Regions from separate parts of the Shewanella sp. HL-SH5 genome, predicted to be linked through region 1. Evidence: riboswitches for the same ligand, from Rfam matches in the RefSeq annotation. Region 1 holds a riboswitch; the other holds the start of a gene.

The links. A riboswitch is a leader RNA that binds a small molecule or an ion and turns the genes downstream of it on or off. The one in region 1 is predicted to bind lysine.
Region 2: another riboswitch for lysine. It lies ahead of ACRWQM_RS11390 (Na+/H+ antiporter NhaC family protein); the one in region 1 lies ahead of lysC (lysine-sensitive aspartokinase 3).

Annotation. Positions count from the first base shown of each region.
Region 1 is NZ_CP195038.1:3,512,581-3,521,481, reverse strand. It holds gene parC (DNA topoisomerase IV subunit A) at 1-1,200, shown strand, start outside; partial or broken gene ACRWQM_RS15340 (hypothetical protein) at 1,367-1,570, opposite strand; gene ACRWQM_RS15335 (hypothetical protein) at 1,701-1,832, shown strand; gene ACRWQM_RS15330 (bacterioferritin-associated ferredoxin) at 1,969-2,160, opposite strand; gene ACRWQM_RS15325 (D-2-hydroxyacid dehydrogenase) at 2,333-3,259, opposite strand; gene arcA (two-component system response regulator ArcA) at 3,470-4,186, opposite strand; gene ACRWQM_RS15315 (DUF3293 domain-containing protein) at 4,805-5,236, shown strand; lysine riboswitch at 5,545-5,720, shown strand; gene lysC (lysine-sensitive aspartokinase 3) at 5,800-7,158, shown strand; gene ACRWQM_RS15305 (succinylglutamate desuccinylase/aspartoacylase family protein) at 7,162-8,286, shown strand; gene ACRWQM_RS15300 (site-2 protease family protein) at 8,899-8,901, opposite strand, start outside.
Region 2 is NZ_CP195038.1:2,613,497-2,622,397, reverse strand. It holds gene ACRWQM_RS11400 (electron transfer flavoprotein subunit beta/FixA family protein) at 451-1,200, shown strand; gene ACRWQM_RS11395 (electron transfer flavoprotein subunit alpha/FixB family protein) at 1,202-2,125, shown strand; lysine riboswitch at 2,204-2,401, shown strand; gene ACRWQM_RS11390 (Na+/H+ antiporter NhaC family protein) at 2,478-4,037, shown strand; gene ACRWQM_RS11385 (thymidine kinase) at 4,154-4,732, shown strand; gene ACRWQM_RS11380 (methyl-accepting chemotaxis protein) at 4,947-6,974, opposite strand; gene ACRWQM_RS11375 (fumarylacetoacetate hydrolase family protein) at 7,243-7,902, shown strand; gene ACRWQM_RS11370 (2-keto-4-pentenoate hydratase) at 7,925-8,710, shown strand; gene ACRWQM_RS11365 (MmcQ/YjbR family DNA-binding protein) at 8,769-8,901, opposite strand, start outside.

The sequences.
Region 1 (8,901 bases):
TTACAATTCCGTTTAGACAAAGTGATTGCGCGTCTGCATATTCTTGAAGCCTTAATGGTCGCGTTTTTAAACATCGATGAAGTGATTGAAATTATTCGCTTTCATGATGATCCTAAAGCGGAGTTAATGGCTCGTTTTAACTTAAGTGACAAACAAGCTGAATCCATTTTAGAGTTAAAACTACGTCACCTTGGCAAGCTAGAAGAATTTAAAATCAAAGCTGAGCAAGACGAGTTAATGGCTGAGCGTGACAAGCTAGAACTGATTTTAAGTTCAGATCGCCGCTTAAAAACCTTAGTGAAAAAAGAGCTAATTCAAGATGGTGAAACATTTGGTGACGATCGTCGCTCGCCAATTATTCAACGCAAAGAATCAAAGGCATTAACCGAACAAGAACTTATTCCTACAGAAGCTGTTACGGTTGTATTGTCTGATAAAGGTTGGGTACGTTGTGCTAAAGGCCATGATGTTGACCCACAAAGCTTAAGCTATAAAGCGGGTGACAGTTACTTGTGCAGCGCCATAGGTAAAAGTAATCAAGCGGCAGTATTTGTCGACTCATCAGGTCGTGCATTTGCCACCGACAGCCATACTTTACCATCGGCTAGAAGCCAGGGCGAACCGATCACGACTCGCTTTAATATGGCGCCTGGCGCTGTGATGCGACATGTCATTATGGGTGAGGACGAACAATGTTACCTATTAGCCAGTGACGCAGGTTATGGCTTTATTGGTGCATACTCAGACATGGTCAGCCGTAATAAAGCGGGTAAAGCTTTGTTATCTTTACCAGCTAATGCGCAGGTGCTAACACCTAAGCTTATTACTAAAGGTGCTGATGATGCTTTATTAGCCATCACCAGTGAAGGGCGTATGCTGATGTTCAGTTTAGATGCCTTACCACAATTATCTAAAGGTAAAGGCAATAAAATTATTGGTATTCCAACCGAGCGTGCCAAAAATCGTGAAGAATTACTAATGCACTTAAACGTAGTGCCAAGTGGGGCAGCAGTGACTCTGTGGGCCGGTAAGCGTAAACTCACCCTTAAAGCCAGTGATTTAGAGCATTATCGCGGCGAGCGTGGCCGACGTGGCGCTAAACTGCCAAGAGGCTTGCAGCGAGTAGACAGCGTTGAAATTGAAGCTATGGGTACTGCCAGTGATAATAACGTAATTGATAAGCTGGACAGTGAAGAGTAATTCATCAAATCAAAGTCAGCAGTTAAATACTGACTCGCTATACAATGCTTAATGCAAAAAAGCTCATGTTGTTAACGTGAGCTTTTTTGTTGATTTATAATGATGATTTTCAGTGAGAGGGAGTAAAAAATTCAGCCAAAATGCTTGTTCTAGACAAGTATAAAAATTAGGCGATTTTAACTATTTTTTCCGCACTACCGTGGTGGCCATCACGCTTCCAATCTACATCTAATAGCTCTGCGCCTGACAAACTAAATGCCTGACCAAACCCTTTAACATATAAACCCTGATGTGGATTGAGCTTAAATAGATTGAAGTCGGTTAGCACTGCTAAATTATCAACCATCTCGCCAAAACGTGCCTCAGTGACGTTTTCTTTCAAGGTATTTGAAGTGGTACAAATGGGGCTATATCCACTAACATTGAGCCTGCAGTAAGGTAATCTTCTAGTCGTTCAACAATTAGATAAAGTTGCGTTATCAGCACTTAAATGAGTGATTTTGAATCAAGGGATTGTTGTTGGAGATGGCAGCCCTAGTGAAGTATTAACGGCAGATATAATTAATCAGGTCTGGCAGTATGAGCCGTTAATGATAAAAGTGTCTGAAGATTCAACATCGCCGTTTTTTTAATAGTATTAAAATATTGCGCTGATAAATTATAAGTAACCTCAGCTCGGGATAATAAATGCTACTCAAACCCATAAACAAAAATGCAGCCATCTGGCTGCATTTTTATTGAATTAGGGGCTTTAAATAATCTTGTGGTTTAGGCTACTTCGTAGAAGTTTGGCTCGAACTCTAATTGAGTGCTAATAATCTGGCTTGCCATTCTGGCACATTTGCCACATTGATCGGCTACACCTAAACGCTTTCTGACATCAGCTAACGAGCAATCGCCTTGGCGAACTGCTTCTTTAATTTGCTTATCTGTAATTGCATGACAAAGACAAACGTACATATTAGCCTCTAGAACTCAGATGAAAAAGGGATATCAATATAGTCATTCCCTTGGATGAATCTAATTCTAAATGAAAACGGTTATCATTGGCAATAACTTTTTGGATAAAAATACGACATTTATTGTTTTTATACTGTCTGCAATATAAGGAGTTAAATTAAGCTACTGATCTTTAATAGCCTTTATCAAAATCGACAATAAAATTTAATGGTTGTTGATTTTGCCATAACTGATAATTGCTGCTAAATAGCGCAACAATTTGCTCGGGGAAACTCGGTGCAGCGATATGAGGAGTAATAATAGCATTAGCACATGACCAAATTGGATGCGTTTTAGGCAAGGGTTCTTGACTAAATACGTCCAAAATAGCCTGTTGATTTGGTGTTTGATTTAATTGACCTGTGAGTACATCTAAATCGAGCACATTGCCACGTCCTAAATTGCAAATGATGGCTTCTGGTTTTAGTAAGCTTAAGTTTTGCTGGTTGAGAATATTATCGGTGTCGGGGGTATTAGGTAAAATACTGGCCACTACATCGGCTTGACTGAGGTGTTGAGCTAAGTTATCAATACTATCGACCCGATCAAATCCATAGGTTGCAGTACCTAATCGATTTATCCCTGTTACTGTCATCCCAAAATGCTTCGCTGTTGCTGCAATATGTTGTGCTATTGAGCCTGTGCCAAGTAGCAGTATATTTTGACCCTGCAGCGTTCTATAACCTCCTGGTAACCAATTTTTTTGCTGCTGTTGCTGTTTATACTTAAGGTGCTCACGCTGGTGAGCAAGTAAATAACCAAATAGATACTCACTCATTAATGGGCCAAAAATACCTTTAATATTAGTCAGTAGATAATCACGTCTCAGTGTTGGCATGACGAGTTTATCTACGCCAGCGAAGGTTGATTGCAGCCAACGTAAATTTTTAGCCTGACTAATTAATGGTGCAGCAAGAGCGGGTTCGGCAAACCAAATATCGGCTTCAATAATACTGTCTGACTCGTTATTTAAGATGACTAAATCGGGTAAGTTAGATTGGGTTATTAACTCTCGATAAATTTCATTTTCACGCGTCAGTAACAGTAACTTATTGGCCATGATGGATTAATCCATTTAATGTTCGTTAACGGTAGATAGCAGTATATTAGTCATGGGGCATAACGGAATCAAATTATATAAACTTTAAATCATCAGAATAGGAGGATAAATCAACCCGTCTAATTCATACCATAAAAATAACCTCAGACATAAAAAAACCGAGTATAGGCTCGGTTTTATTTTATCGTACCCATATGTGATGGTCGATAATTAATCTTCTAAGTGACCACAAAAACGATAGCCTTCACCGTGGATGGTCGCGATGATTTCAGGCGTATCAGCTAAGCTTTCAAAGTGCTTACGAATACGACGAATGGTGACATCAACAGTACGATCATGTGGCTTAAGCTCACGGCCAGTCATTTTCATTAGTAGATCTGCACGGGTTAGTATTTTGCCCGGGTTTTCTACAAAGTGAAGCATGGCACGGAATTCACTGCGTGGTAACTTGTAAGATTCACCCTGTGGATTTACTAATGAGCGGCTATTAATCTCTAAGCTCCAGTCATTGAAACGGTAGTATTCAACAGACCCTTTCTCTTCGCTCTCAGTGACGGCACTGTTTACACGAGTTAATAAGTTACGCGCACGAATGGTTAATTCGCGTGGGTTAAATGGCTTAGTGATGTAATCATCAGCACCAATTTCTAGTCCTAAAATTTTATCAACTTCGTTATCACGACCGGTTAGGAAAATTAAGCCGATATTGTTGATTTCACGAAGTTCGCGCGCTAATAACAAACCATTTTTACCTGGTAGGTTGATGTCCATCACCACGAGGTTAATTTTATTTTCAAGCATGGCTTTGTGCATTTCAGCGCCATCATTAGCTTCAGTAACAACATAACCTTCAGCTTCAAATATGCTACGTAGGGTATTACGGGTTACAGCTTCGTCTTCAACAATTAAAATATGTGGATTTTGCATAATAAAATTACCTAAAAATTAATAAAATTTGTTATCTAGCATTGGGCTAGTGTTTACGTACGCTTAACTGCATACGTTAGAAATTCTGGATTATTGGTGTTTAACATTGTCTGCCTTGAATTTAAACACTCTCTTATTCTCTAATGTTTTTAATTGCTATTTTAAGCAATAGCTTAGAGTGAGTTTTACTAAGACTTAAAAAACCTTTCATCATGGCAACAATACGTACCGCTGTAGACTGTGAACCTAAAGATAGTTAAAAGTTCCTATTTAGACATAACTAAAATGAAATTTTTAAACAGACACCTAACAATATGACAGTAATTTTACGGCGGTAAAGTCTTAGCTTAATAGTATTAATCGTAAAAATTTGCCTTAAAAGCTGCTTTTTGTGACGATCAATCAGTAACTGACGGCTATTGTACCCTTTATTTGCATTTGTTAACAAATGAAATGTTAAAAAAAATAATTTATTAAGTATAAAAAATGAGTGTGATTATGTTTAGTTAATTGATTTAAAATAGTTAAATGTATATTTTATTACTATGAAATTTACATTTCTTTCGCTATTAAATCCTTTCTGCTACACTCTTTTGGGCTTATCTAGTGGAATTTATTATGCAAAATGTTATCGATACTGTGTGGCAGGACTATCAAAAAACGCACTTTTTGCTAACCCAGTCATTATCACCTGATTTTTCTTTCGCTATTATTACTGCTCATAACCCATTAGGGTGCTTACTTACTCCGAGCCAAAACCGCTTATTAGATCGTGAACTGCAACTGAAAATCCTTCAATATCAAAGCCCTTACCGTTGCTTAATGGGTGTTGCGCCTGATTTGTCACATGTTGAAAAAAGTTGGGCTATTTTTATTGATAAAAATCAAGCGATTGAGTTAGGTAGAGAGTTTAAGCAACATGCAATTTACTATGTTAATCAAGGCTTATTATCGCTTGTAGCCTGCTTTGATCAGCACAAAAGTGAGGTGCAAATGGGAGCCTTTAATCAACGTTTACGTTTAGTCAGTGATTTCCCTGAATGTTGTTAAATCGCTTTATTTTCATTTGTTAATTTTTAATTGGGACAATAAATTTAACAAATGAGTGTAATGAGCTAATACCAACGACTGATTTTATATTAAAGCTCCGTTTACCTCACTATTAGCATTCTGCATTTACAATGTCATCTTTATCCTGCCCATAACTTACCCAAAACCACATCTAATCGCTTTTTTACTGCCAAATCCTCATTGTACGTTACTGCAAATAATGCATTTGTTTATTTTTACTCAACTTGCAATCTTGCGCATTGACTTAACCCTAGGTTTATTGTTATTTTGCTGGTCCCTCCTTAGGGAGGCACAGAAGAGGAGCGTTAACTAGGTAGTAAGCTTGAGGAAGACCAATTCCCATGACAGCTTACGAGGGAGATTAACGCCGAGATACAATAAGATTTGGTTAACTTATTTATCGGTCGCTTAGGTTGAATCCTAGCGATTGTCACCTGTTATTTGGTGGAGAGCTTCTGGTGGTGATTGCTGTTTCCCTTCTTTAAGGGTGCGTTATCTTTGCACCAGGCTCTTCGAACGAAGTTTAGTTCGGAGTGTATTATATGTCGTTAAATCAATTAGTTGTAGCCAAGTTTGGCGGAACCTCTGTTGCTGATTTCTCAGCTATGAGCCGTTGTGCTGATATCGTTTTATCCAATCCTAATACCCGTTTAGTGGTGGTCAGTGCATCTAGCGGTGTAACCAACTTATTAGTTGAACTTACCAGTGCTAATGTCAACGACGAACGTCGTCTAAGCTTGCTTAAACAAGTTGCCCAAATTCAATATCGTATTATTGATGAATTGAGCCAGCCACAGGACATAGCTGCGCAAATTGATAAGCTTTTAAGCCGAATGTCTGTGTTAAGTGAATCATTAATTCTTGATCGCAGTAAAGCAGCGATGGATGAGCTGCTGTCTATGGGAGAGCATTGTTCGTCGGTATTGTTCTCAGCTGTTATCCGTGAAAAAGGCACATCTTCCCAGGCTTTTGATGTACGCCAAGTGCTGCGTACCGATAGTCATTTTGGTCGTGCTGAACCTCAAATTGAACAAATTGCTCATTTATCGGGTGATTTTTTACAACCACTATTAAGCACCAGTATTATTGTTACTCAGGGATTTATTGGGGCCGATGAGCAGGGGCGCACTACAACATTAGGTCGTGGTGGTAGTGATTATTCAGCCGCTTTATTAGCTGAAGCTTTATCTGCCCATGCGGTTGAAATTTGGACCGATGTTGCTGGCATTTATACCACAGACCCACGTTTAGCCCCAAATGCCCGCCCGATTGCTGAAATCAGTTTTAATGAAGCCGCTGAAATGGCCACTTTTGGTGCAAAAGTATTGCATCCAGCAACGATACTTCCAGCTGTTCGCCAGAAAATTCAGGTGTTTGTCGGTTCAAGTAAAGACCCTGAAGCGGGTGGAACCTGGATCCGTCATCAAGTAGAAGATACGCCAGTTTACCGCGCGGTGGCATTACGCCGTGACCAAACCTTATTAAATCTGCATAGCTTGCAAATGCTTCACGCCCAGGGTTTTTTAGCTGAAACCTTTGCTACATTAGCGCGCCATAAAATCTCGGTAGATTTGATCACCACCTCAGAAGTGAACGTGGCGCTAACATTAGATAAAACAGGCTCAGACTCAAGCGGTCAGGGCTTATTAAGTGAATCGTTATTGCAAGAGTTATCACAACATTGCCGGGTAAGAGTGGAAGATAACTTAGCCTTAGTGGCGATTATTGGTAATAGAATTGCTTCTACAGCCGGTATTTGTAGCCGAGTATTTCAAGTATTAGAAAAATACAATGTCCGTATGATATGCCAGGGTGCTAGCCCGCATAACTTATGTGTATTAATTGATGAAACTCAAGCTGCAGACGTTGTTAAAGCATTACATCAAAATCTTTTCGAGTAACCTATGACAAAGCAAATGATGACTAAAGCATTGCGCACATCACTGAATGTAGGTGAACTCGCTGCTGGGCAATCCCTTGAAGTGCCTTTATTCACTTTTAAAGGCATCGACAGCAGCGCACCGACCGTATACGTTCAAGCCAACGTGCACGGTGCTGAAGTGCAAGGTAATGCGGTAATTTATCAACTAATGACCTTGCTAGAAGAGCTTGAGGTTTTAGGGGATATTGTGTGTGCCCCTTTAGCCAACCCGCTGGGTATTAATCAAAAAAGTGGTGAGTTTACCCTAGGCCGATTTGACCCAATAACCGGTGTTAATTGGAACCGTGAGTACTTAGACCATAAAATCGACATAGCCGCCTGGTACAAACAGCATCAAGATTTACCCAATGATGAGCTGATTAAATCGTTTAAGGCAACGCTAATAGAGTCTTGTCACACCAAGCTACAACAGCCTTGGGGCATCACCACAGGCCACCGATTAGCGGTGAGTTTGCAGTCTTTGGCTCATCAAGCCGATATTGTGCTTGATTTACATACAGGGCCAAAATCTTGTAAGCATCTGTATTGTCCTGAGTATGAGCTCGACTCGGCAAAGTTTTTCTCTATTCCCTACAGTTTGATCATTCCGAATAGTTTTGGCGGCGCCATGGATGAGGCTGCATTTTGTCCTTGGTGGCAGCTCACTGATCATGCAGCGAGTAAAGGCCGTCATTTTGATGTGCCAGTAGCAGCGTTTACCCTTGAGCTGGCTAGCCAAGAGCGGATTGATATGGCGGATGCCTTAGTCGATGCTAACGGTATTTTGGCTTATTTAAGCCATCGAGGGGTGATTAAAGAATCTGTGTTACCGGCTGAAATGCCGCGTTATGGCTGTTACCTAAAAGATTATAAAAAATTTCATGCACCGCAATCAGGCATGGTTGAGTATTGCGCTACAGTCGGTGAGCCATTGGCAGCTGGGCAATCTTTAGTCAATATGCTGAGGTTGGATTTATACGGTTCAGACAAAGCGGTTACACCGCTGAGTTTAGATAAAAATTGCGTGCCGATTTTGCACTTTGCTTCGGCGTCTGTGCATCAAGGGACTGAGTTGTATAAAGTGATGACTAATGTATTCGAGCTTTAAGTTTGGTTTTGTTTTGCGGCCAAAACGGCCGAGGTAAGTTGTGGTAATTGACTTGATTCTATAAAAAGAGAGAAGCAACATCGCAGGATTCCATCCTGCACCGTTCAAAAGGAAATCAACAGCAATTCCCTCTTGGAACACCCTGTGCCCCAAACGAAAAATGCTGAAAAACGCATATTTTCGATGCGGATCGATCCAGCTTTTAGCCGTTTTTGTAGTTTGCTTCGCCATTATCAAAAATCCCTATCGCTTCCGATGGGCCGTCCTTGGCCCAACGAAAGCTATCGTGACATCTATGCCATGCTCACGGGTTCTCGGAGTAAAGAGCCTTGATGTCCTCAATTCAAATGAATCATTCAAAGATTCACTAGATTTATCTTCATATTTTGCTTTTGATAGTCGTTACGAGTGAACTAAATCGAAGAGATGAAATTTCAGGTGCAGATGAGCCAGCGAGTATCCAAAACAGGGAGGTTTTGGTTAAGCCCACAGGGACGCTGATTTTAAAATCAAGAACTGGCGTCTCGCTGGATTATCTGCACTAAGGCCTGCGGCAGGCAATTAGTAAACATGAGATATTAGTCTGAATTAACCGACTAAGTAATCCCTCAATTA
Region 2 (8,901 bases), 900 kb from region 1:
CCGCATATTATGGCCATTAATCTTGATTGATACATGTCAGTACTAAAAGCATAATCAAAAATATCTCATTCCTTAGAAATAATTCCTTCGAGGTTAACTTTTAACATCAAGCTTTATTTTTGAGCAATACATTCAAATAAGTTAATAACAAATTAATAAAATAGTATTTATCAATAACCGTAATAATAGAAAGATATTGAGCCTTGATCAATTTAATTTATCAAAAATAAGCTTATTTTATTAATTAGCCTAAAAAGGCTGTTAAAAACGACATTATGGGTGCATATAAGTGAAAAATGTTACTTTAGCTTGCCAATTTGTATGCTATATTTTTTCAAACAAGCGTTTAACTTAGGTTGACGTTAACGTTAACAGGTCGTAAAGTTGAGCTATCTTGCATTGGCATTGGCCAATGTGTTGTCTATAGACAAGGTGTAGGAAGGAAACCCTATGAAAATATTGGTGCCTGTAAAGCGCGTCGTTGATGCCAATGTAAAGGTCAGAGTAAAAGCTGATAATTCAAATGTTGATACCGCCAATCTAAAAATGGCATTAAACCCATTTTGTGAAATTGCAGTTGAAGAAGCGGTTCGCCTCAAAGAAGCTGGAATTGCGACTGAAGTTGTTGTTGTTAGCGTTGGTCCGAAAACGGTGCAAGAGCAATTAAGAACGGCAATGGCTTTAGGTGCAGATCGTGCCGTCCATGTTGAAACCGAAGAAGAGTTAGTATCACTCTCAATTGCTAAGTTACTGCATGCCGTTCAGCTAAAAGAACAGGCTCAACTGGTGATATTTGGTAAGCAATCTATTGATGGTGACAACAATCAAACTGGCCAAATGTTGGCAGCACTTGCTGACATGCCACAAGCCACTTTTGCATCAGAAGTTAAAATTGATGGCGAGACTATTGTGGTAACCCGTGAAGTCGATGGCGGTTTACAAACGTTGAAAATGCCATTGCCAGCGGTTGTGACAGTTGATTTGCGTTTAAATGAACCTCGTTATGCTTCATTACCAAATATTATGAAAGCTAAGCGTAAGCCTCTGGAAATATTATCTATCTCCGACTTAGGTGTAACGTTGAAAGCACATCAAACCGTATTGAAAGTTACGCCTCCAGCAGAACGTAAAGCTGGCATCATGGTGTCTTCTGTTGAAGAACTTGTCGAAAAATTAAAAAACGAAGCGAAGGTGATCTAATATGACCATTTTAGTTTTAGCTGAACACGATAATGTGCATTTAAAAGCCGACACAGCCAAAGTGGTTGCAGCGGCTACTGCAATTGGTGGTGATATTCACATTTTAGTGGCTGGAGCTCAATGTAGTGAAGCGGCCAAAATGGCGCAAACATTAGCTGGCGTTAATAAAGTCATTGTGGCTGACTCAGCTGCATATGCTAACCAATTAGCCGAAAACTTAGCTAAGTTAATTTTGAGTTTGTCTGCTGACTATTCACATATTTTATCCGCAGCCTCAAGCGTAGGTAAAGACACGTTACCGCGTGTTGCAGCCTTATTAGATGTGGCGCAAATATCTGAAGTGATTGACGTAGAAAGCGCAGATACATTTATACGTCCAATATATGCAGGTAATGCATTAGCGACAGTCAAAAGCTTAGATGATAAAAAAGTCATGACAGTACGTTCAAGTGCATTTGATGCGGTTGCTTCAACTGGCAGTGCTGAATTAGCCAATATTGGCGAAGTGATTAATGCGCGTACTGAGTTTGTATCACAAAGCTTAACTGAGTCAGTTCGTCCTGAATTAGGTAATGCTGGTATTATTGTCTCTGGTGGTCGTGGAATGGGTAGCGGTGAAAACTTCGCTATTCTAGAGCAACTTGCAGACAAGTTAGGTGCCGCGGTAGGGGCTTCGCGCGCCGCAGTTGATGCGGGTTTTGTCCCTAACGATTTACAGGTCGGTCAAACAGGTAAAATTGTTGCTCCTGATTTGTATATTGCAGTCGGTATTTCTGGCGCAATTCAGCACCTTGCGGGTATGAAAGATTCCAAAGTAATTGTCGCGATTAACAAAGATCCTGAAGCACCAATTTTTCAAGTAGCTGATTATGGACTAGAAGCTGATTTATTTGTGGCTATTCCGGCACTGAATAATTTGTTGTAAATGTGATTTTTGTCACAATATTCGGCCGTAGGGTGGTAACCTTACGGCCGCTATGTTTTTATGTGCTCGCATTTTTACCCTTTAAGTAGAGGTGCATTAAATAATAGTAAAGGTAAGTAGGGTGATGCCTGTGATTTACCTTGAAAGGATTTAATGCCGAAGTTGCTATTGATATCGGTCAATACAGCTGGTGTTGCCGCCAAATAGGTGCAGCACTGCCATAGTATTTTTTGTCGGGATGACAAAGATAAATTACTATGGAGCGCTACTGATAGGACAGGTGTCTCTAAGGTATAACATTACCTTACACCGGTTCAGTCGCCTCCATTCATACATACTCGATGAATAAATAATGAACGTACTTAGTCATGCCGATTCGGCACTATCTTTACTTCCACCTCTTGTTGCCATTGTTCTGGCTATTATCACCCGTAAAGTATTACTGTCCCTTGGGGTGGGTATTGTGGTCGGCGCATTATTACTTACTCAGTTCTCTTTAGGGGATAGTAGTCTATTTTTGCTCAACACAGTCCAAGGGCTGGTTTGGAGTGATGGCGCGCTAAATAGCTGGAATTTACAAATCTTAGGTTTCTTAGTCATGCTAGGCATGATAACCGCTTTAATAACCGTTAGTGGCGCAGCCAGGGCGTTCGCTGATTGGGCTAAAGGGCATATTCGCAGTAAACGTGATGCCAAGTTAATGACCATCTTTTTAGGCTGCGTGGTGTTTATCGATGATTATTTTAACAGTTTAGTGGTAGGCTCAATTTCAAAACCCATTACCGACAGATACCATATCTCGCGGGCTAAATTAGCTTATTTATTAGATTCTACAGCCGCACCTATTTGTGTTATTTCACCAATCTCAAGCTGGGGGGCCTACATTATCGCCTTGATTGGTGGCATTTTAACCGCGCATGGATTTACTGAATCAGGTCATTTGAGTGTGTTTGTCCAAATGATCCCGATGAATTTTTATGCCATATTCGCGTTACTATTATTATTATGTGTTGCCTTGTTCGGTCTTGATGTCGGCCCTATGCGCCAACATGAATTAAATGCCAAAAAAGGTGAGCTTTATGATGAATCTAAAGGCCTTCCCCCTGGTGCAAACGCTGACCTGCCTGAAGCTGATACGGGGAAAGTAATAGGTTTATTTTTACCCATTTTGACATTAATCGTTGCCACAGTTTACTTTATGATAACTAGCGGTGCAGATGTGCTTGCAGCCGATGGCAAAGCCTTTACTATTTTAGGTGCTTTTGAAAATACTCAAGTGAGTCAATCATTATTTTATGGCTCAGTCATTGGTTTTAGTATTACGTTAATTTTAGTTTTTATTCAAAAGTTAGAAATAGATTTAATTGTCAAAGGCGTGGTTGCTGGTGCGCGTTCAATGTTACCCGCTATCTATATTTTAATGTTTGCTTGGTCTATTGCTGGAGTTATTGGTCAGCTAGAAACCGGTAAATATATGGCAAGTTTAGTCACAGGTTCAATTCCTTTTGAGCTATTACCTGTGGTGTTATTTATTCTTGCAGGTATTACCGCTTTTTCAACCGGCACAAGCTGGGGCACTTTCGGCATTATGTTGCCAATTGCTGCCGATATGGCAATGGGAAGCGACTCAAGCATGATGTTACCTATGTTATCAGCAGTGCTTGCTGGTGCTGTTTTTGGTGATCATTGTTCACCTATATCCGACACCACTATTTTGTCATCGACAGGGGCCAGTTGTCATCATATAGACCATGTGATTACTCAGTTACCTTATGCCTTAATTGTGGCGTTTATCAGTATTATTGGCTATACAGTGCTTGGCTTTACTGGCTCATTAATCAGTGGATTATTAGCTTGTAGTCTTGTGTTTGTGATCAGCGTGTTAGCGTTAGCTTTTTATGCACGTCGCTAGCCGTTACTCATAAATGAATAATAATGCCGCTCAATGAAGATTAAGCGGCATTATTATTTGTGGTTAATGGTCATATCAAAGTAGAATTTAGTAAAGCAACAATATTGGACATTATTTTGGCGCAACTGTATTTTTATTATTCGTCGATGAACGCGGGTAAATCGACCTCATTATTACAATCTTCTTATAATTATCGCGAGCGTGGCATGCACACGTTAGTTATGACAGCATCAATTGACGATCGCTATGGCGTTGGCATTGTTGCATCACGAATTGGTATACAAACTGATGCGCAAGTGTTTGCCAGTGGCGATGATTTGAGTGATATTATTGGTCAATCACATCAACAGAAACATATCCATTGTGTACTTGTCGATGAGAGCCAATTTTTGTCAAAAGCACAGGTTAAGCAGCTGACTCATGTGGTAGATAATTTAAATATCCCTGTATTGTGTTATGGGCTGCGAAGTGACTTCCAAGGAGAGCTATTTACTGGTAGCCAATATTTGTTAGCTTGGGCTGACAAATTAGTTGAGCTAAAGACGATTTGCCATTGTGGTCGCAAAGCCAATATGGTGGTACGTTTAGACGGTGATGGCAAACCAATGAAAGAAGGTGAGCAAGTGGCGATAGGTGGCAATGAAACCTATGAGTCGGTTTGCCGCAAGCACTTTAGAGAGTTTTTATGGGATTAGCCCAGGTATGCTAGCATGATAAAAATGTCACTTTAAAAATCTAATATTAAAGTGACATTTTGATTAGCAGTTACACAAAATTAGTTACAGTCTCTACTAATTACCACAATATCATTTCACTTATCTCTTTGAGCATTCACTTCTATCTCTAAGTATTAAATACCTAGCGCACTTAATGTCGTCTTTAACACTTAAATGCTTTAGTTCTCAAAAACTATAACTTAAATCGTTCAACAGATGCGGTTAATGAATGGGCTAATTGATTTAATTCCTGGCTTCGCTTCGCCATTGCTGAGGACTCTTCTGCATTATTTTCCGCAGACTCTGCTGTTTCAGCCATAGTATGCTCAATTTGCTCACTAAAACTGACCTGTTCATGTGCCGCTTGATTAATACTTTGACTCATTTTATCTATGGTTAACAGCGCCGACTCAATATGTTCGATGGCATCATGAAGTGCTTGGCTTTGTTCAACACATTGGTTAGCTTGGGTTTGTCCTTGGGTAATCGCTTTCACCGCATTTGTCGTTTCATGCTGCAGAGCATCTATCATGGTTTGAATTTCAGCGGTAGATGATTGCGTTCTTGAGGCAAGGGATCTTACTTCATCGGCGACTACGGCAAAGCCTCTGCCGTGTTCTCCCGCTCGTGCAGCTTCAATTGCCGCATTTAAGGCCAATAGATTAGTTTGGTCTGCAATAGCGCTGATGGTAACTAATATTCCACCAATGTTATCGCTGTTTTTACTTAGGCTATTCATGATGTTAACCGAGTCAATTAACCCAGTTGATAACCGTTCAATTCGACCACGGTTATCATCAGCAATACCTTTGACATGCTTGCCTTGTTCCGACGCTAGGCTTATCTGGCTAGCCGACTCATTAGTCTGTTTATTCACTAAATTCGAACTTTGATGAATGTGTTCTGCGAGTTGTTTCGCTTGATTGATTTGATGAATTTGACTAATGGCTGCATTAGCAATTTTCTGACCCTGATTTTGTGAGTTAATTGCCGATTCATCTAATAGATGTGCATCGCGGCTAATATCTTGTAATAGTGAAGTTAAATCATCTGATAGCTTGTTGATATTGTCCATCAACTCGCCAAACTCATCATCGTTACGCTTTGTGAGACGTTTAGATAAATCTCCACTAGCAATACGAGACAAAGCATGATTAACCGCTCTAAGTGGGCCTAGCATGGCTTTAGAGGTAAAATAGTAAATGATAATAGCAAGTACGATGAATATTAACGCTAATGCAATCGCTAAGGTTTGTGCCGTGTTTATTTCATCAGATGCGACGTTTTTAAAGTCGTTAAAACGCTGATCTGCTAAAATCATTAACTTGCTTAGCTCGGCAAAGCTTGAGTCGAAATATTGATTTGATTGACTATATGCCATATCAGCCTGTTGGATTACCTCAACCACTTTACGCTGACTTTCATATAGCGTGCCCGGTGTATCGAGTAAGGCTTTCATTTGCTCGAATTGTTCAGCAAAAATAGCTAACAAATCATCTGCTGGCAGGGTTGCAGTTTGCTGTTTTAAAAATTGAAAATTAGTCTCAATACTATTAACCATCATTAAGATATCTTGCTGGTGATTATTCACATTCTGTAAATCTGTAAATCGAGCAACTTCACCTATGATATTGCCCATATTATAAATGGTATCGTCTAATCGAGTGCCTGTCCCTATAACCTCTGCCAATAAACTGTCTTGATCGCCTGCATCTATTATCTCTAAATCGATCATACTATTACTGGCGGTATCTTTTATTTTTTGAAACCTTTGATACTGTTTTTTATAATCTGCACGCGCCTGTTCAATGGTTAATTTTGCATTGAACATAGTTTCACTTTGCTTGATGTATTGTGAGTATTGTTGCGTCACATTATCTAGAGCCTGTTTCATTTTGGGTTGATCAGTGACTTTATTTGATAAGTCCTTAAAGGTTATTGAGTATTCATTTTGTAACAGCTTAAATCGAGCAAAGCTGCTACTAATATTGTCATTTCCCGTCTGTGAAAAGGCTAAACTACCTGTTTTGGCCATTTTGAGTAAGCTTAATTGAAGTGCATTACTTTGGGTTTGAACCGGAACCGCTAAGATTTCGATGTTAGTGTTAGCTGTTTGGATTTGTGTTAGCGAACGATAAAAGAAGCTACTTCCTGCAAGAAGCAACACACCAATCGTCGCAAAGCCTAAGGCGATTTTTTGTTTGATTGTTAGATCAAGCAGGTTCATTTGAGTCCCTTTCTGAATAATGGCAATAGCAATTTTTCATTATAATTATATGCTTTTAAATAAGATTAAGCCGTTTCAGTGTAGTCAATATAATCAATGGTTAATACATTTTATGGCAAATAAATAAGTGATTTAATAGCAGCCTTTTAGGTCATATTGAACGGTGAAGATAACTTATATCGGCAAAGGTTAAATTAAGTGTAGTGCTTTTATTTTGTATACGGGATAATTCTTCATGTTTTCCACTATTTAGCAAATTAATATGCAGCAAATACTGATTAGGCAGCAAGGCGCTGTCACTCCCTCAAAAATCGTCTGTATTGGGCGAAATTATGTCGAACATATTTATGAGTTAGGCAATGATATCCCCGACGATATGGTGGTGTTTTTAAAACCCAATAGCGCAATAAGTGCTGAGTTAATTAGTTTTCATCAAGAAACTATTCACTATGAAGCTGAGTTATGCTTTTTAGTCGAAAATGGACGTTTTAGCGCGGTAGGCATTGGGCTGGATTTAACCAAACGTCAATTACAGAGCCAGTTAAAGTCCAAAGGGTTGCCATGGGAGCGCGCTAAAGCATTTAATGGATCGGCGATATTGAGTGACTTTATGCCGATAAGTGCGAGTAACCAAGAATGGTGTTTTAGTTTGACGATAAATGATCAACTCGCCCAGTTGGGGCATAGTCAGTTAATGATGTATTCACCCGCACAAATCTTTAATGAGCTGGCTTCATTTATTACCTTAGAAGATGGGGATGTCGTCATGACAGGTACGCCAAAAGGCGTGGGGCAGGTAATTGCTGGAACCGTGTTTAAGTTAACGCTGTGGCAGGGAATTGAGTACCACTCAGATCAGCAGTTATTATATGATATTAGTCATTCCGTACCACTTATAACCCAGCAGTGGCTGGCTATTTAGTGATTAGTGATTAAGGACAACAATGTCAAAGTTTGAGCAAATCTATCAATTAACACAGCACCTTTCCGCGCAACGTACGATAAGGGATCCCGCCTCTGAGTTTGAGCTTTTTAAACCAGAAAGTATCGATGATGCTTTTGCTGTCCAGCAGCAGATGATTGAATTGTCCGGTAATGCTGTAACTGGGTGGAAGTGTTTAGTGCCGTTAGATAACGGACAGCTTATTTTTGCCCCCATTATTGCAACAGCTGTTAATCAACAAGCGTGTTGTCCAGTCATTGCTAGCCAAAAAGGTGATGAAGCCGTCGGGTTAATTGAACCGGAAATCGCATTTATTTTGGGGCAAGATTTTGACGCTAATCAAGCATACAGTAATGAACAAATTGATAGTGGCATACGTGCGACTCATATGGCATTGGAATTAATTCAAGGACGGTTTAGTGCCGACTATTCAGCAAGTTACTTCGAAAAGCTGGCTGATGGCTTAAGTAATCAAGGGCTGTATTTAGGGCCAGAAATTGACAAAGCATTAGCCTATCAAGCTAGTAAGGTTAACATCACCGTTAGCCATCAAGATGAAGTACGGTCGTTTAACGGTATTCATCCGTGTGAACTGCCGCAAAATCCGGTTTATTGGTTAGTTAATTATTTAACATCTAAGGGCATTAGCCTTAAAAAAGGTCAAGCCATTATTACAGGGTCGTACTGTGGCGTGATCAAAGTCCCTATGGACACCTTGGTTAAATTTCAATATCAAGGATTAGGTGAGATGCAACTGAAATTCATAATGCAGCATGAGCTAGCATGAAGTTTGAATGTAAAATAAGTATCAGTAAATGCTTATAATTTCAAAATGTATCGAATATTTACATGTGCAATAAAATGGATGTTTGTTCGTGTTTGAGTAGCTTATCAACAACAAGCATGAACGAGTTATCCATCAGTCGTTTTATTTCACCATTTGGAATATGTTGTTCAGTTGATTGATTAAAATAAACC